3 regions of the Methylorubrum sp. SL192 genome follow, and region 1 is predicted to be linked to each of the others. Evidence: riboswitches for the same ligand, from Rfam matches in the RefSeq annotation. Region 1 holds a riboswitch; each other region holds the start of a gene.

Region 1 (6,175 bases):
GCCGCTACTGGCCCGATGACACAGGCGCGCGACTGATATTGCGGTCCCGCCCTACCGACGCGTCCGGCGGCTGTCCGCGCCCAAGACGTAGCAGTGGCGCACTGCGTCCCAGAACGCCGCGCGTTGGTCCGGCGTCAGGCTTGCGAGTCGGGCTTCCACTTGCGTGCGCCCGGCGATGGCGGCGGGATCGCGGGCCATAGCCGCTTCGGACGGGGTGGAGCGGGGCCTGCGGGGCCGTCTCGGCATCCATGGTCGCCCATCCTGCGAAACTGCCATGTGGCATCACCGAATCAATGCGTCAGCGGCCCGAGCGGTTCGCGCGCCGCCGAACGATCCGCTATAGGCCGCACGAGACCGGCCTCTCCGCCCGCGAGATGTCCCGGTATTCCCCTCGCGCCAGGCGAGGAGATCCGACAGCCAGGACCGAGACGAAGCGTGCGGACCTCAACCTCATCGAAGGCCGATCCGTGCGGTTGATCGTCGAGAATCTGGCCTGCCGCCGCTCCGGACGCCGCATCTTTTCCGGACTTTCCTTCGTGCTCGGACCCGGCGAAGGCCTGATGGTCACCGGGCGCAACGGCGCGGGCAAATCGAGCCTGCTCACGATGCTGTCCGGCCGCCTCAAGCCCGATGCCGGCACGATCCGCGCCGAGGGCATCGGCGAGGCGAACCTGCCGGAATTCCTTCACGTGGTCGGGCACCGGGACGGATTGAAATCGGCGCTGACGGCCGCCGAGAATCTCGAATTCGCCCGCGATCTTCTCGGCAATCCCGCCGCCTCCCCGAAGGCGGCCCTGGAGGCGATGGGCCTGCCGCATGTCGCACGGTTGCCGGTCGGCTACCTCTCGGCGGGGCAGCGACGCCGGGTGGCGCTGGCGCGCCTCCTCGTCTGCCGTCGCCCGCTCTGGCTGCTCGACGAGCCGACCGCCGCCCTGGACCTCGCCTCGCAGGGGGTTCTCGCGGGGCTGATGGGACGCCACCGGGCCGAAGGAGGGCTCGTGGTTGCTGCAACGCACCAAGCCCTCGGCCTGGAGGATGCCCGCGAGCTGCGCATTGGACCGGCGGCACCCGAGGCCGTCTCTGAAGCGGCGTTCGAGGCGGAGGATTGGCTGTGATGCGCGCCTTCTCCGCCCTCCTCGCCCGCGATCTGAAATTGGCCGCCCGGATCGGCGGCTCGGGCGCGCTCTCGCTCGTCTTCTTCCTGATGATTGTCGTGCTGGTGCCCTTCGCACTGGGGCCCGACATGAACCTGCTGTCGCGGATCGGCCCCGCGATCCTCTGGCTCTCGGCGGTGCTGGCCACCCTGATCGGCCTCGACCGGCTGTTTCAGTCGGACGAGGAGGACGGCTCGCTCGACCTGATGACGGGCGCTGCCGTGCCGCTGGAGCTGGTGGTGCTGGCCAAGGTCCTGGCCTCCTGGCTCACCACCGGCCTGCCCCTGGCGCTCGCTTCGCCGCTGTTCGGCTTGCTGGTGGCACTCTCCCCGAAAGCCATGGGCGCCACGGCCTTGACGCTGGCCCTGGGCACGCCGGCTTTGGCCTTCATCGGTGCGGTCGGCGCGGCGCTGACCGCTACCATCCGCCGGGGCGGCCTGATCCTGGCCATCATCGTGCTGCCGCTGATGGTCCCGACCCTGATCTTCGGGGTCTCGGCCGCGGAGGCTGCCCTCGGCGGCACGGTGCCGTTCACGACCCCGCTGACGGTGTTGGCCGCCCTGAGCCTGATCGCGGCCGTGGTGGGCACCCTGGCCGCCGCCGCGGCTTTGCGCTGGTCGGAATGAACCGGGCGCGGCGCGCGGGAGGCCGCGCCTCGGTTCGCCGGATCTACTTATCGCAGCCGATGCAGATCCCGGTATCGATCTTGTCGTCCTTCTTCTCCATGGCGGTTTCGCGGTCGGGATTGCCCGGGTCGCGCCGCACACCGCCCGCCCCGGCCGGCGGCATGGTCTGACCGACGGCAGAGGTGTTCGGCGCGTAGATGGTCGAAGCCGGACCGCCGCCGGTCCCGGTCTGCGCCGGCCCTTGGGCGGCAGCGGATGTGGCGAGGGCCGCGACCAGAACCGCGGCAAACGACAGACGAGTGATCATCGGCGAACTCCCTTGGAGTTCGAACGCACTAGACCCTTGAGGGTTCACGCGGGTCCATCGCCGGAGATCGGCCTCACATCGGTGCGCGTATCACTCTCGCAGGATCAGGCTCGGCAGCGCTTCGCGAAGCTCAGTCCGGCCAGCAGATCGTCGCTTCGCGCAAGCCCATCAACTGGGCCTCGCCGAGCCCGAATGAAGGGGAGGCATCGAACACCTCTCCCGCCACGCTCACCTCGCAGGCTTCGTCGAGAGCGCCACCGGCACAGAGCGCGAGGGCACGGGTGCGGCCCTGCATCTCTGCGGCCGCGACCCGGATCAGAAGCTTGCCGGCCAAGCGGACATTGCCTGCCGCATCCTCCGGCAACAGGCCGATGCAGGTGATCTCGTCGTCGGTCGCGTAGACGAGGTGGCAATGATCGAGCGTGACGCGCTCACCGACATGGTGACGGGCCGCCGCCGCGAAGGCCGCCGCGTCCGCATGCCCATCGACTGCGTGAGCCCCGGATGGAAGCAGGAGGGCGCTCAAGAGGAAAACGCATCCGATCCGCATGGAGGACCCCACCGAACGATTCCGACCGTACAAACTTCGCAATTTGTGGGCCGGAATGGCTCAGGGGCCGGCGCGCTCCGGGATTCGGCGGCGTCAGCGGGTCTGGCCGGTCTGCGGAGCGTGGGTGTTCTGGTTGTCGGTCGGGCCGGTGCGCGTGAAGGCGAAAACGACGAGCCCTGCAAGGATCATCAGCACGACGGGAAAAGCGAACATCCAACGGGGCATCTCTGGCATCCATGAGGCAGCATTCGGAGGACCGAAACCCCTGGACGGCCGAATGGCTCCGCGGAAGCGGATGAGTTCGGAACCGAACATATGCAATGAATGCATGCCCGATCCGACGCGCCAGCGATTGCTTTGTGCACTGCAACCTGAGAAATCATGGCCATGCCGGATCGCGATGGCGTCGCGGTCCTGCAGCCCTTCTTGGGCGTTTCCTCCCTAGACTTCGGGCCGTCCTTCGGGGCGGCCTTTTTTCTTTTCTGGCTGCCGTTCGCCTTTGCTTGCGGCAGGGTCCGTGTTTTTGGATCGCCGCTCGCGCAGGCGTACCGAACGGCACAGGGCGCATTGACCGAAGCGCCGCCTTGACCGTAGCTTGACCGTTGACGGTTCCCGCAAGGGATCAAAAGGGAACGCGGTGAAGGGCTTTCGAGCTCGATCCCGCGGCTGCCCCCGCAACTGTGAGCGAAGAGTCCTCCATCACCACGTCACTGGGCATGCCTCGCCTGGGAAGACGATGGAGGGCGACGACCCGCGAGCCAGGAGACCTGCCGTCAGCCGTGGTCACACGCGAGCCATGCCGGGCGGGGTGTCCCAGCAGGTGTCGAGACGCTGAAGGCCCATGGCCGGCAGTGGATCGGCCTCGGTCGCGGTGACGTGCCACCGTCGCTGCCGAGGCATCGTGTCCATCATGTCCCCCCTTCACCGCCGCTTCTGCGGCCGGTCCCTCCTGTCCGCCGTCGCCGCCCTGCCCCTCACGACGTCCGGTCCGGTCCGGGCCCAAGCACTCCTGACACAACTCGATGAGATCGCAGTGCAGGGCGGTGCCGGGATCGGCCTGCCCGCCAATGCACCGGCCGACGCCGTCGGCACGGACGCCGCCGCAGCCCTGCGGACGCCGAATCTGACGCAGTCCTCGCCGGTCGGCCTCAACCTGCGCACGCCGTCGCGCTCGGCGAGCCGGCTCGGTCTCACGCCGCTGGAAACGCCCGCGAGTCTCGACATCATCTCGGGCGAGACCATCCGCCTGCGCGGTCAGACCAGCGTGCTGGAGGCCGTGTCGCAGAACGGCACCGGCATCACGGCCTTCGGCTCGCCGGGCAACGGACTCGGCTTCTTCACCGCCCGCGGCTTTGCTGGGCAGAACTCGATCCAGACTTTGTTCGATGGCACCCGGCTCTATGTCGGCGCCAACACCGTCACCTTCCCGTTCGATACGTGGAACGTGGAGCGCATTGAGGTGCTGCGCGGGCCGGCCTCCGTTCTCTATGGGGACGGAGCCATCGGCGGTATCGTCAACGTCGTTTCGAAGAAGCCGCTGTTCACGCCGCTCAATGTCGCCCGCTTCGGCCTCGGCGAGGACGGCATCGCCCGCGCGGCGGTCGATTCGACCGGGCCGATCGGCGAATCCCTGGCCTATCGCCTCAATGTCAGCGGCAATCGTGCCGGTGGCTGGATCACGCCGGAGGGCGACTTCCGCAATCTCGCGATCTCGGGCGCGCTGACGCTCCAAGCGAATCCGGATCTCGCCTTCACCCTCAGCCATGATCTTGGCTACCAGGAGCCCACCCGCTACTGGGGCACGCCGCTGGTGAACGGTCGTGTGCCCGACGCCATCCGCTTCAACAACTACAACGTCCGCGATTCGAAGATCGCCTGGACCGACAACTGGACGCAGTTCCGGACGGAGTGGACCCCTTCGGCCGACGTGACGGTGCGCAACACCGCCTACCGCCTGCAAAGCCGCCGACATTGGCGCGACGTCGAGCAGTACCGCTTCAACCCGGCAACGGGGCTCGTCGATCGCTCCGACTATCTCGAAATTGGCCATAGCCAGGAACAGGTCGGGAATCGGTTCGACGCGACGTTCCGCGGTGCCCTGTTCGGGCTGGCCAACACGTTCTCGGCCGGCTTCGACGTGAACCATGTCAGCTTCCGCCACGCCAACAACTTCACCTTCTCCGAGACGCCGACGAGCGTGCCCCTGATCGGCTACGATCCCGGCTTCTTCCCGCCGGACGGGCGAGCGAGCCCGGCCTACGCCACGCGCACGAACCAAGCGTCGGTCTTCGCCGAGGATCGGCTGTTCCTGACCGACCGGTTGTCGTTCCTCACCGGCGTGCGCTTCGACGCGCCGCGTCTCTACCGGGAAGATCTGCGCAGCGGCGCGACGTTCGAGCGCTCCTTCCGCGCCCTCGGATACCGCTTCGCGCTGCTCTACGAGCCGACGCCGGATACATCGCTCTACGCGCAATACGCCACCGCGACGGATCCGGTGAACAGCCTGATCACCCTCTCGCAATCGCTGGCCGGCTTCGAACTCTCGACCGGCCGTCAGGTCGAGGTCGGCGCCAAGGGCCTCGTCTTCGGCGGCGCCGTCGAGTGGACCTTGGCCGGCTACCGTATCGTCAAGGACAACCTGATCTCGGCGGTGCCGGGCCAGCCGACCGTCTCGACCCAGGTCGGCCAGCAATCCTCCCTCGGCGCGGAGGCCGCGCTCTCCTGGCTCCCCGCCCCCGGCTGGCGCATCGATGCCAACCTCGCTGTGCTTCACGCCCAGTACGATGACTTCACTCAGAATGTCGGCGGAGTCGCCGTCTCCTATGCCGGCAATCAGCCGATCAACGTGCCGGAGCAGGTGGCCAATCTCTGGGTCAACTGGGCCTTCGCCCGCGACTGGGAGGGGCGCATCGGCCTCCAGCATGTCGGCGAAGTGTTTTCTGATTTTGGCAACACTGCCCGGCGGCCGGCCTACACGCTGGTCAATCTCGGCCTCGACCATCAGGTCACCGCCGGCTCCCGCCTGTCGCTACGGGTCTTCAACCTGTTCGACACGACCTACGCGGTCGATGGCAGCGCCGTGAACGGCATCGGCACCGCCTGGGTTCTCGGGCGCCCGCGCTCATTGGAGGTCGCCTACACGATCGCGTGGTGAACGATGCACCGGGCCGCCCAAACGCCGGCGCCAGCGCGTGTCGTCACCACGCCGCAGGGCCCCCGGGAAACCCCGCGGCCGGTGGGGGACTTGCCTGGCGGATAGCTCATCCTTCGCACGACTTCGGGACGTGCAAGGGCGCCATTACGTTTAGGAGTCCCCCAATGCACCGCATTGCCTTCACCGTCACCGTTCTGAGTTGCCTCGGCTCTGGCGCGGCCGTCGCTCAGGCCGGCCCCCCGGGCCTCCCCGTGGGCCCGTTCCCGCCGGGCACGATCATCCAGCGCCAGACCAACACCACCGGCAACACCGTCGATTACATCATCGCCCCGGGCGCCACGGGCGCCGACACCATCACCACCAACTCGGCGGCCGGCGGTAATG
Region 2 (6,175 bases), 1.2 Mb from region 1:
TCATCTTGCGCGGATCGACAATCCGGTCGTAGTCGGCCTCGGAGACGTAGCCGAGCTTGAGCGCCGCCTCCCGCAGGCTGAGATCCTCCTCGTGCGCGAGGTGGGCGATCTTCGACGCCTTGTCGTAGCCGATCGTCGGGGCCAAAGCCGTCACCAGCATGAGCGAGCGATCGACGTAGTCCTTGATCCGCTTGTGATTGGGCTTCGTGCCCTCGATGAGGTGCTTGCGGAAGTTGCGGCTGCCGTCGCTCAGCAGCCGGATCGACTGCAGGACGTCGTAGATCATCACCGGCTTGTAGACGTTCATTTCGAGCGAGCCGCTGGCGCCGCCGAACCCGGTGCTGACGTCATTGCCCATCACCTGAAGGGTGACCATCGTCAGCGCCTCGACCTGGGTCGGGTTCGTCTTGCCCGGCATGATCGAGGAGCCCGGCTCGTTCTCCGGAATGATCAGCTCGGCCAGGCCCGCGCGCGGACCGCAGGACAGCAGCCGGATGTCGTTGGCGATCTTGTAGAGCGAGCCGGCCAGCGTGCGCAGCGTGCCGGACAGGTGGACGATGGCGTCGTGCGCGCCTTGGACCACGAACTTGTTGGGCGCCGTGACGAAGGGCAGGCCGGTCAGCCGCGCGATCTCCTTCGCGCTCGCCTCGGCAAAGCCCGGCTGCGCGTTGATGCCGGTGCCGACCGCGGTGCCGCCGAGGGCTAGGCGGTACACGCCCTTCAGCGCATCGTCGAAGCGCTCCAGGTTGTCGCTCAGCATGCCCGAATAGCCCGACCATTCCTGCCCAAGCGTGATCGGGACGGCATCCTGCATATGGGTGCGCCCGATCTTGATGATGTCCTTCCACGCCTCCGCCTTCGCGGCGATGCTGTCCCGCAGCTCGGTGATGGAGGGCGCGAGCCGCTGCCGGACCGCGATCGCGGCGGCCATGTACATCGCCGTCGGGAAGGTGTCGTTCGACGACTGGGCCATGTTGACGTGGTCGTTGGGATGCACGGGATTCTTGCTCCCGAGCGGCTGACCGGCGATCTGGCTCGACCGGTTCGCGATCACCTCGTTGACGTTCATGTTGAACTGGGTGCCGCTGCCCGTCATCCAGACGTGCAGCGGAAACATCTCCGCGTGCTGTCCGGCCAGGATCTCGTCGCAGACCTGAACGATGAGCTTGTGCTGCGTCTCGCCGAGGCGGCCATCCGCGAAATTGACGTTGGCGGCGGCCTTTTTCAGGATCGCGTAGCTCGACACGAGCTCACGCGGCATCCGCTCGATCCCGATGTCGAAATTCTCGATCGATCTCTGCGTCTGGGCGCCCCACAGCTTGTCGCAGGGGATCTTCACCTCACCCATGCTGTCCTTCTCGACGCGGAAGCACTCGCCGCCATCCGTCGCAGAGCTCCCGGCGGGCTGCACGCCGGCCTTGCCGGTCTCCGCGGCCGCCACCTTCGGGATCGTCGCACCGGCCGCCAAGCCGATCGACGTGAGCAGTCCGGTCTTGAGGATGTCCCTGCGCTCCATGGAGCCGTGCCCTTTCTTGCTCTCGCGACCGACGTGCCGAGGAGGACGGGCGATCACGGCCCGTCCGGCCGCGGCCCGCACGCGATCCTCCGGCGAGGCGCACGCGATCAATGATCCATCGTCCACGGGCAGGATGAGCCCGGCCGGGCGACGGCCGGGGCTGCATGCGTGGCGCAAGGCAGGTGATCAATTGTTATGGAGGGATAGGGCTGACACTTGGTCTGCCCTGTAGGCCTCTCACCTGATGCTTCGGCGGTGAAAGGCAGATGAGTGCTGAATTTCCAGGCTTCGGTTTGATCTTGTGATAATATAATTCAATATCGTCAGGTCGGCATCGATCGTGCCGATGGGCGTGTCTCTCAGGATACGCCCGCTGCGCCATCGAGCCCGGTGCCGAAACGGTCAGGGATCCGGCATTTCGTGACGCGGGCCCACATCGGACTTGGTCAGATCGGACTTGGCGGACATCGCCGCGCGTCGTGCCCGAACTTCGGACGCCCTCATTCCGGGGGAGGGCGCTGACGACCGGAAGCGGCGTCCCGGCCCCTGGCCCTCGGGCCGGGCGTCAGAACTCGATCCCCTCCTGCGCCTTCACCCCCGCCGAAAAATGGTGCTTCACGCTGCCCATCTCGGTGACGAGGTCGGCGGCCTCGATCAGCGCCGGCTTGGCGTTGCGGCCGGTCACGACGACGTGGAGGTCGGGGCGCCGGGCGGCGAGGTCGGCGAGCACCGCGTCGAGGTCGAGATAGTCGTAGCGCAGGGCGATGTTCAGCTCGTCGAGGACGAGGAGGCGGATGCTCTCGTCCGCCATCAGCGTCTTGGCCGTGTCCCAGGCGTTATGGCAGGCGGCGATGTCGCGGGCCTTGTCCTGCGTCTCCCAGGTGAAGCCCTCGCCGAGCGCCTGCCAGACGATCTGGTCGCCGAAGCTCTTGAGCGCGCGGGCCTCACCCGTGTCCCAGGCGCCCTTGATGAACTGCACCACGCCGACCCGGTGACCCCGCCCGAGCATGCGCAGCACGAGGCCGAGGGCGGCCGTCGTCTTGCCCTTGCCGGGGCCGGTATGGACGATGAGCAGGCCCTTCTCGATCTTCTTCGAGGCGACCTCGGCGTCCTGCACCGCCTTGCGCTTGGCCATCTTTTCGCGGTGGCGCGTGTCGTCTTCGGTCATCAGGGATTCTCGCGTGAGGGTTTGACCGTCAGCGGCAGCCCGGCGACGGTGAGCACGACCCGGTCGGCCTCGCGCGCCAGCCGCTGGTGCAGCCGCCCGGCCGCATCGCGAAAACGGCGGGCGAGGGCGTTGTCCGGCACGATGCCGAGGCCGACTTCGTTGGCCACCAGCACCAGCGGACCCGGTGCGGCGGCGCAGGCCCGTGCCAGGGCCTCGGTCGCCGCGTCGAGATCGGCCTCGGCCAGCAGCAGGTTGGTGAGCCAGAGCGTGAGGCAATCGACCAGCACCGGCCCGGTCGCGGCGGCCACCGCCTCCGGCAGCGCCATCGGCACGTCGAGGGTGTGCCAGGAGTCGGAGCGCCGCGCCCGGTGCTCGTCGATGCGGACCCGCATCTCCTCGTCCCAGGCCTGCGCCGTGGCGATGTAGAGCCAGGGGGCGGGACAGGCCTCGATCAGCCGCTCGGCATAGGCGCTCTTGCCCGAGCGCGCACCGCCGAGCACCAGGGTCATCCGAGGGGCGGCCTGAAGCATCCGCACCCTTTGCCTCACGCGCCGCCAGCGCGTCAAAGCCGTTCTGTTGACAGCGTGTTGTCAAATCGGCAGCATATTGTCATGAAGCGTTCGGATCATGACGCCGCGGACGCCGCGACGGCTCTGGTGCTGGAGATCTTCCGGTCGAGCGGCGCGCTGCTGGCTGCCGGCGATCGGTTGGTGGGGGATTTCGGCCTCACCAGCGCCCGCTGGCAGGTTCTGGGCGCCGTCGCGCTCGCGGCGCAGCCGCTGCCGGTCGCCCGCATCGCCCGCGACATGGGCATGACCCGCCAGGGCGTGCAGCGGACGGTCAATGAGCTGGCGAAAGCGGGCCTCGTGAGCTTCGCGGACAATCCCCACCACCTGCGCGCCCGCCTCGTTCTCCTCACGCCCGCGGGCCGGGATGCCTACGCGGCGGCGGCGGCGCGGCAGGCGCCCTGGGCGGCCGCACTCGCCCGCGGTCTCAACCCTGCGGCGCTCGAGGCCGCCCGCGCCCTCGTGCGGACCATCGGCGAGCGGGCCGGCGAACGCCGGAGCGGCGAACAATCGGGAGACCACGATGCTGATCGGTGAACTCGCTCTCGTCGCGGCAGCGGCCTTTGCCGGCGCCGCGCTGTATGTCGGCTTCGTGGAGCATCCGGCCCGGCTCGTCCTCGACCCGGCCTCCCAATTGCAGCAATGGCGCCCGAGCTATCGCCGCGCGACCCGGATGCAGGGCGGCTTGGCGCTGGCCGCCACCGCCCTCGGCCTGCTCGCCTGGGCGCGTACCGGCGATCCGCGATGGGGGCTCGGGGCGGCGCTCGCGCTCGCCAACTGGCCCTACACTTTGCTTGCGATCATGCCGACCAACCGCGCCCTGCTCGCCGCATCAGCGACCGATCCGGTCGTGGCGCCGCTGATGCAGCGCTGGATCCGCCTGCACGCGGTCCGCAGCGGGCTCGGTCTAGCGGCGGTGGCGGCCTTCCTCTGGGCGCTGTGGTGATCGCGGCCGGTGCGGGACACGTTGTGCGTCCGTCCGCATCAGGCTATGACCGCTCCGTGACGGTGCCCCGGCAACGGGGTGAAAAGGGAATGCGGTGAGAGGTTTTCCAGAAGCCTCGATTCCGCGGCTGCCCCCGCAACTGTAAGCGGCGAGTTCCTGCCACGAGCCACCGGGTGATCCGGGAAGGCGGCAGGCACGATACCAGCCGCGAGCCAGGAGACCTGCCGTCCAGCGAAGTTTTGTTCTCGAACGCCGCCGGTGGGGCGGCCGGAGCCCGTGACCCGATGACGACTGCGACCCTTCAGACCCAGGCCGCCACCACCCGTTCGGCCGAAGGCGCCCGCGCGCTCCTCGTTGCCGCCTTCCTCGGCCTCGGTCTCGTCTTCGTGGCGGGCTTTGCTCCGGCGAGCGTCCTGCACAACGCGGCGCACGATTTCCGCCACGCGCAGAACTTCCCCTGCCACTGATCCGCGCATCCAGCGGCTTCAAGCAGTTCCATGATCATCCGGTTGCTGTCGGCGGCGCTCGTCGCCGGCTTCCTCGCGTCCGTCGTCGCGACGGGCCTGCAGCTCACGCTGACCTCCCCGCTGATCCTTCAGGCGGAGACCTATGAAGGCGAGGGCGCGCATGCCGCCCTCCCGCCCTCCCGCGATGAGACCTCCTTCGCCGCCCTGATCGTCCCGGCCCACGCCCATGCGCATGGCGAGGGCGGACACGATCACGGCAAGGCCGACGCGTGGCAGCCCGCGCCGGGCCTGCAGCGCATGGCCTTCACCGGTCTCGCCACGCTGGTCGGCGGCGTCGGCTACGCGCTGCTGCTCGCGGCGGTGATGCTGGCGCTGCGCCGCGAGCCGACCCCGCAGGGCGGACTCGTCGTCGGCATCGCCGGCTTCCTCGCGGTGGTCCTCGCCCCGGCCATCGGCCTGCCGCCGGAATTGCCCGGCATGGGCGCGGCGCCGCTCGTGCTGCGCCAGTCGTGGTGGCTGATGACGGTGGTGGCGACCGGGCTCGGCCTCTACCTGATCGCCGTGCGGCGGGTGCCGCTGACGATCCTCGGTGGCCTCGTCCTCATCGTCGCGCCGCATCTTGCGGGCGCGCCGCAATCGATCGACACCGTCTCTTCGCAGGTGCCGCCGGCCACGGCCGCTCAGTTCGCCGCGCGCGCGCTCGCCATCGGCTTCGTGTTCTGGGCGGTGATCGGGCTCGCCTATGGCTGGGCCTGGGGCCTGTTCGGCCGCGAGGCGGGTGCCCGTGCGAATGCCTGATCCCGATACCGCCATCCTGTCGGTCTGCACCACCTGCCGCGCGGCGGGCGATGTCTCCGAGCCGCGCGCCGGGGCCAAGCTGCTGGCCGCGCTGCTGGCGGAGGCCGGGCGCGCGCCCGTGCCGGGCCTGACGATCGAGGGTGCCGAGTGCCTCTCGGTCTGCAAGCGGCCCTGCACCGTCGCGGTCGTCTCGCCCGACCGCTGGACCTACGTCTACGGCGACTTCGACGCGCTCGAAGATCCCGACACCTCCGCCCGCACCATCCTGGCGGGTCTGCGTCGCTACCTCGAGACCCCCGACGGCGTCGTGCCCTGGCGCGAACGGCCGGAGGCGTTTCGCAAGGGCGTCGTCGCCCGCATCCCGCCGCTCAAGGCGGCCCGAGGGGAGACCCCATCATGAGCCTCGTCGAAAAAATCCCCTGCACCATCGTCACCGGCTTCCTCGGAGCCGGCAAGACGACGCTCGTGCGCCACACCGTCGAGAACGCCCGCGGGCGCCGCCTCGCCATCATCGTCAACGAGTTCGGCGATCTCGGCTTCGACGGCTCGTTCCTCGCTGCCTGCGGCATCGAGGGCTGCAACGAGGATTCGGTGGTGGAGCTGCCCAACGGATGCATCTGCTGCACCGTGGCCGACGATTTCGTGCCGGCGCTGACCAAGCTGCTCGACCGGCCCGAGCCGCCGGAGCACATCCTGATCGAGACCTCCGGCCTC
Region 3 (6,175 bases), 1.6 Mb from region 1:
TGACCGCGTCCGCCGCCCGCTCGCCGACGCCGCGCACGCCGCCGCCGAGCCCGAGCCCCTTCCACGGGCCGGCCTGCACCTCGTGAACGGCGAGCAGGCTGCCGGAATGGCGCGGCACGTTGATGAGCGGCGTGCCGGCCGGCAAGGTCGGATCTTCGGTGACCACGGCCTCCGCGTAGACGTAGCCCGCCAGCAGCTTGATCTCCGGCGTGATCTGGCCAGCGGCGGTCAGCTCGAAACCCTGGCTGCGCACCCCGCCGACCGCCACGGAGAAGCCGCTGCCGTTGGCATCCGGCGTCAGCACGTTCTCCCGGTCGATCCGGAAGGCGGTGCCGGTCAGCGCCAGTGCGCCGCCATAGAGGTCGAGCTTGGCCCCGACCTCGTAGCCGATGCCGGTTTCCGGCGCGAACGGCCCGAAGGCGGAGGCGGCGGCGGCATCGGGACCGATATTGGGGCGGAAACTCGTGCCGACATTGGCGTAGAGGGAGAGTTCGGGCAGCGGCTGGTAGACGAGGCCGGCGCGGGGCGTCGCGGCAAAGTAGGTCTGATCGACCTGGGACCGCGGGATGCGCTCGCGGAACGACTGTTCGAAGAAGTCGAAGCGCACGCCGAGCAGCGCCTTCCATTCGGGCGTGAGGACGATCTGGTCCTGCGCATAGAGGGCGGTGTTGGTGATCCGTTCGAGGTTGTTGCGGAAGCGGTCGATCGGCGGCAGCGGCTGGCCGTAGCGCGGATCGTAGATGTCGATGGCGAAGGTCGAACCCGGTCGGATCGTCGAGCGGTTGTAGACCGTCCGGCTGTCGGTGCTCTCGCGCTCGAAGCCGAGCAGCATGGTGTGGCCGATGCCGGCGGTGTCGAAACGCCCGACCACCTCCGCCTGGCCAATCGCCGTGTCCCAGCGGTAGTCGCGGATGTTGCGGTCGCGTGAGACGGTGCGGTTGTCGGCGGCGATGGCGCGGATCTCGGCGGATTCACCCTCCAGCGTGCCGGTGTTGAAGTGGGTGGCGAGCCGCATCTGCCAATCGGCGTTGAAGCGGTGATCGACGCGGACCTGCATCGTGTTGTTGGTCTGATAGGTGCTCTGGCCCGGCTCGCCGAGGAAGCGCGAGATCGGCAAGAGCCCGAGCCGCCCGTTGAGGGCGATGACGCCGCGGTCGAAGACGATGCGGTTGCGCAGGAACTCGGTCTCGACGGTGATGCGCGTGTCCGGCGTGATCTGCCAGCTCAGGACGGGCGCCACGAGCAGCCGGTCGCTGTCGACGAAATCGCGAAAGCTGCCCTGGCGGCCGGCGGCGAGATTGAAGCGGTAGGCGAGCGTGCCCTCCTCGTTCAGCGCGCCGCCGGAATCGACCGTGCCGCGGAACTGCCCGAACGAGTCCCACAACCCGCCCATCTCGACGAAGCGCTCGACGGTCGGCTGCTTGGTGATGATGTTGACGAGCCCGCCCGGATCGCTGCGCCCGAACAGCCCGCCGCCGGGGCCTTTGAGCACCTCGACGCGCTCGACGTTCTGGGCGTCGGGCGGGGGCGGCGTGCCGCGGTTGAGCGGAAAGCCGTTCTTGTAGATCTCGGAGGTGGTGACGCCGCGGATGGCGTAGCTGAACACCGAGAGGCCGCCGAAATTGTTCTGCTGCGCCACGCCCGGCGTGTAGTTGAAGACGCGATCGACGCGGGTGGCGGCGAGATCCGTGATGACCTCGCGCGGGGCGACCGTGACGATCTGGGGCACGTCGCGCTGGGGCGTGTCGGTCTTGGTGCTGCTCACCGCGCGGTCGGCGCGGTAGCCCGGCGTCGGCCCGATCAGGCCGATCGTGCCGGCAGCGCTGGTCCGGCCATCCGATGCGCCGTTGCCGACGCCGCGGCCTTCGCCCTCGACCGCCAGTTCCTCCAGGGTGACCGATTCCTGTGCCCGCGCCTCCGGGCCGTGCAGGCCGGCGCAGAGCAGCGCGGCGAGCATCCAAGGCGGGCGCCGGGCCGGGACGTCGATGGCGTTCAGGATCGTCCGAACTGTCACAAGGCGCGCTCTGGCTGTTCGGGTGCGGGCCCGAGCGGGTGCCCCGCCGGGAGCGCAGGGGAACGCTCTCGCCGATCAGGCACGCCGCCGGAGCACCCCGCCCGGGGGACATCGTCGCGCCAAGGCAGGTCTCCTGGCTCACGGGTCAGCGCCCCCGTCTCGGCCTTCCCGGTGCAGGGCACCAGTGACCTTCGACGACGGTGGCTCGCCGCTCACAGTTGCGGGGGCAGCTTCGGCCTCGCCCGGACGGGCTTACCGAATTCCCTCTTAGCCCTCGGACATGCGTCCGGGGAACCTTGGCCGCAGCAACTTCGCTGCGATGCGGCGCAGGGTCAACAGACCGGCCAATGAAATGTAACAACATCACACAACCTGTGGCCCGTAGAGCACAAGGGCTCCGCAAGAAGCCCCATAGCGGCTGCGCTTCCCGCATCGGCCCAAAGGCGGGCACGCGAGACGATGGCGATCGTCCGGCTGGCCTCGTCATCGAGCGCGCACTGCGCCGCGGCGTTTGGTAGAGGCCGCCGCCTCGTGGCGCGGCGGAGCCGCTGAGAATCCGCAACGAACGTTTTTCGAAGGACGTGACCGAGCTTTAGGCAAGATTAACCAAGATCCCGTTGAATGACGGAGGCTTAAGGTTGATCCTTCCCTAATCGGCGAAGCCATCTCGTTTTGTCATTCTGGCACAGATAGCCGGAGATGACGGCGGGAGGCCGTGTGGGATCCGCGTTGTCGAGTACCGCCCGCAATGGACATCGCCGAGCTCGTCCAGAGTCGCTCCGCCCGGCCCGTCATCCGCCGTCGGCGCCGCCCGCCTGTCGCGGCGCTCGCGCTGACCGCCCTCGGGGGTCTCGCGGTCGCCGGGATCCTGCAACCGCAGGATCGCGCTGCGCCCGCCCCCGTGGAAACCGCGCAGGTTTCGGCCGAGGCCGACGGGGCGGCGGCCGTGCAGGCCGCGCCCGGCGCGCTGGCCTGGATGCTCGACCCCACCCCCGTGCTCGACACGGCCTCCGGCGGCTTCATCCCGCGGACCGCGCAGGTGTCCGCCTTCCGGGCGCCGCCCGTGGCGGAGCCGTCCAAGTCGCAGCCTGCCCCATCGGAGCCGGCCACGACCCTGGCCGCCCTCCCCGCGGAGCAGGCCACCGACGCCGCGCCCGCCGTCACACCGCGCCCGGCCGCACCGACGGCCCGCCTCGCCCTCACGGTGCCGCTGCCGGTGCGGCGGCCCGACGAATTCCGCTACGAGCCGCGCACGCAGACCGCCCGGGCGGCGACGCCTCGGATCGCCACGGCGTCCGCGGCGCGCGCCTCCACCGAGCCGACTCGCAGCGTGTTCAGCGCCGCGGTCACGGACAACCGCAACTTCCTCGAGAAGATGTTCGATCTGCCGGGTTCGGCGCCCACGCCGTCCTCGGACAAGGCGATGGCCTATGCCGGGCTCGATAGCGGGGCGGTCGATTCGGCTGCGCGGCGCCGCGTCGTGCCGGGCCCGGTCTCCGAGCCGGGGGTCGCCGTCTACGACATCAGCGCCGCCACCGTGACGCTGCCGAGCGGCGAGGTGCTGGAGGCCCATTCCGGCCTCGGCGTCGCCCAGGACAACCCGGACCACGTCCATATCCGGATGCGCGGCGCCACCCCGCCCGGGGTCTACGACCTGCGGGAGCGCGAGGCCCTGTTCCATGGGGTGCGGGCGATCCGCCTCAATCCGGTCGGTGGCTCGGCCGCCATCCACGGGCGTGACGGCATCCTCGCCCACACCTACATGCTGGGCCCGAGCGGCGCCTCGAACGGCTGCGTCGTGTTCCGGAACTACACCCGCTTCCTCCAGGCCTATCTGAGCGGCGAGGTCCGGCGCCTGGTCGTGGTGCCCGGCACCGCCCCCGGCATCTTCGCCAGCCGGCGCAACGCCACGCCGCGCCGCTCGGCCTCGGCGGATTAACGGGTTTCCAAAGGGATCATCCCTTTGGCGGGACATCGGGGCAGCGCCCCGATGTCCCTTCACCAGGGCTCTGCCCTGGACCCGCGAAAGGACTTGTCCTTTCGAAACCCGCTTTGGAGCCCTTCAGGATTTGGCGACGGGCTTGAGCTTGAGCTGGTCGATGGCCCAGCGCCACGTCCCGTCCGATTGCCGGCGGGCCGACTCGACCGAGAGCGCGCCGTTCGGCAGCCGCGCGAAGGTCAGCGCGAGGTCGCCGTTGCGGATCGCCGGCAGGGTCTCGGGTTCGGGGAAGTCCGACTTGCGCGCGAGCAGATCGGTATAGAAGCGGCGGATCTCGTCGTGGCCGGTCGCCACGATATCGCCTGCGGCCACCACCGCCTGCGGCTCGTACAGGGCGACCAGCCCTTCGGCATCGCCGGCATTGGCCCGTTCGTTGAAGAGGCGGGCCAGATCCTCCGGCTCGCGTGCCACGTCCCGCTGCGTCTCGCTCATCGCTCGTTCCTCCCTGTCTGTTTCAGGCCTGTCTATTTCAGGCGGTTGCCCCCGCCGTCCCGCACCGCGACCGCCACCGGAACGCCGGCCTTGACGCTCTCGGACACGGTGCAGAACTGCTCGAACTGAGCGAGCACGCGGTCGAGCCGGTCCATCGACTCGGCGGGCGCGCCGAGCGCGATATCGACCTCGATCCCGACGAGGCGCAGGCGGCCTTCCGCATTGCGGGCCACGCGCCCGATCGCCTCGGCGCTCACGCCCCCACCCTCCTGCCGGTACTTGCCCAGCGCGAAGGCGAGGCTCGCGCACAGACAGTTGCTCACGGCGGCGATCAGCACCTGCTCCGGCGAGGGACCGGTGCCGCCGCCGATCGGCTCCGGCTCGTCCGTCAGCAGCGGCACGAAGCTCTCGCCGAAATCGATCCGGAAGGCGTAGGCCTCGATCTGCCGGATCCGAATGCTGTGCTTGTCCGACATCGTGGCCTCCTCGCCTCCCTATCAACCCACCGCCGCGCGATCTCGTTCGAGCCCCGCACTGCGCCTTGACCTGCCATTCGTATCTGGTATACCAGATGCCAATGACGAGCCACCGGAAAGAGCGATTTCGATCCGGAAGGCCCGAGACCCGGGAAGCCAAGGAGGCAACGCCTGCCATGACCGAACGCGGCATCCTCGACAGACATCGCATCTCTCCGCTCACAGCGCGGCCTCAGGGCTAGCCGGCGGCGGAAGGGGGGCAACCGATGGCCCAATCGCAGACCTTCGACACGTCCGGCCTTGTCGCGGCGATCGGTGACGCGGTGGTGATCTCCGACGCGGACGGACGGATTGTCGTCTGGAATCCGGCTGCGGAGCGGATCTTCGGCTTCTCGGAAGCCGAGGCGCTCGGGCAGAGCCTCGACCTCATCACCCCGGAGCGTCACCGCCGACGCCACTGGGATGGCTACGCCAAGACGATGCGTACGGGCGAGACCCGCTACGGCACGTCGCTGCTCAAGGTTCCGGCCCTGCACAAGGATGGCCGGGCCCTGTCGATCGCCTTCACCGTCGCGCTGCTGCACGGCGCGGCGGGCGAGGTCACCGGCATCGCCGCGGTCATCCGCGACGAGACCGAGCGCTTTCAGGAAGAGCGCTCCCTGCGCCGCCGCGTGGCGGAGCTGGAAGAGGCTTTGGGCACCCTCGTCTGCGCCTGAAGGCGGGGCGCCTGAGCCATTCAGCAATATTACCGGCCGTAATACTTTTCGATTTTCCAACAACGACCCACAACGAAGTCGAAATAGGGAGAAGACCGAGATGACCCAGCCGCTCGACGGGATCAGAATCATCGATTTCACCCACGTCCAGGCGGGCCCCGCCTGCACCCAGCTCCTCGCGTGGTTCGGGGCGGACGTGATCAAGGTCGAGCGTCCGGGCTCGGGCGACGTGACGCGCAACCAGCTTCGCCACGTCGAGGACGCGGATGCGCTCTACTTCACGATGCTCAACTCCAACAAGCGTTCGCTGACGCTGGACACCAAGAACCCGCAGGGCAAGGAAGTCCTGGAAAAGCTGATCCAAGAATCCGACGTGATGGTCGAGAATTTCGGCCCCGGCGCACTTGATCGCATGGGCTTCACCTGGGCCCGCATCCAGGAGCTCAACCCGGGCATGATCCTCGCCTCGGTGAAGGGCTTCTCCGACGGGCACCACTACGAAGATCTGAAGGTCTACGAGAACGTGGCCCAGTGCGCG

What was found. A riboswitch is a leader RNA that binds a small molecule or an ion and turns the genes downstream of it on or off. The one in region 1 is predicted to bind cobalamin.
Region 2: it holds a riboswitch for cobalamin, as region 1 does, so the genes downstream of both, OVA30_RS03595 (CbtB domain-containing protein) here and OVA30_RS09320 (TonB-dependent receptor) in region 1, are expected to answer to the same signal.
Region 3: it holds a riboswitch for cobalamin, as region 1 does, so the genes downstream of both, OVA30_RS02115 (TonB-dependent siderophore receptor) here and OVA30_RS09320 (TonB-dependent receptor) in region 1, are expected to answer to the same signal.

Annotation. Positions count from the first base shown of each region.
Region 1 covers NZ_JAPPQV010000003.1:1,821,143-1,827,317, reverse strand. Annotated here, with positions in the region: gene ccmA (heme ABC exporter ATP-binding protein CcmA) at 468-1,115, shown strand; gene ccmB (heme exporter protein CcmB) at 1,115-1,780, shown strand; gene OVA30_RS09340 (hypothetical protein) at 1,824-2,087, opposite strand; gene OVA30_RS09335 (hypothetical protein) at 2,218-2,637, opposite strand; gene OVA30_RS09330 (hypothetical protein) at 3,019-3,225, shown strand; cobalamin riboswitch at 3,227-3,426, shown strand; gene OVA30_RS09325 (hypothetical protein) at 3,421-3,546, opposite strand; gene OVA30_RS09320 (TonB-dependent receptor) at 3,548-5,791, shown strand; gene OVA30_RS09315 (hypothetical protein) at 5,956-6,175, shown strand, end outside.
Region 2 covers NZ_JAPPQV010000003.1:591,606-597,780, reverse strand. Annotated here, with positions in the region: gene fumC (class II fumarate hydratase) at 1-1,516, opposite strand, end outside; gene cobO (cob(I)yrinic acid a,c-diamide adenosyltransferase) at 2,082-2,684, opposite strand; gene cobU (bifunctional adenosylcobinamide kinase/adenosylcobinamide-phosphate guanylyltransferase) at 2,684-3,214, opposite strand; gene OVA30_RS03605 (MarR family winged helix-turn-helix transcriptional regulator) at 3,296-3,787, shown strand; gene OVA30_RS03600 (DUF1772 domain-containing protein) at 3,774-4,196, shown strand; cobalamin riboswitch at 4,241-4,439, shown strand; gene OVA30_RS03595 (CbtB domain-containing protein) at 4,481-4,663, shown strand; gene OVA30_RS03590 (CbtA family protein) at 4,694-5,461, shown strand; gene OVA30_RS03585 (DUF1636 domain-containing protein) at 5,454-5,861, shown strand; gene cobW (cobalamin biosynthesis protein CobW) at 5,858-6,175, shown strand, end outside.
Region 3 covers NZ_JAPPQV010000003.1:250,607-256,781, forward strand. Annotated here, with positions in the region: gene OVA30_RS02115 (TonB-dependent siderophore receptor) at 1-1,957, opposite strand, end outside; cobalamin riboswitch at 2,121-2,328, opposite strand; gene OVA30_RS02120 (tlde1 domain-containing protein) at 2,763-3,953, shown strand; gene OVA30_RS02125 (YybH family protein) at 4,077-4,445, opposite strand; gene OVA30_RS02130 (OsmC family protein) at 4,478-4,921, opposite strand; gene OVA30_RS02135 (PAS domain-containing protein) at 5,188-5,637, shown strand; gene frc (formyl-CoA transferase) at 5,738-6,175, shown strand, end outside.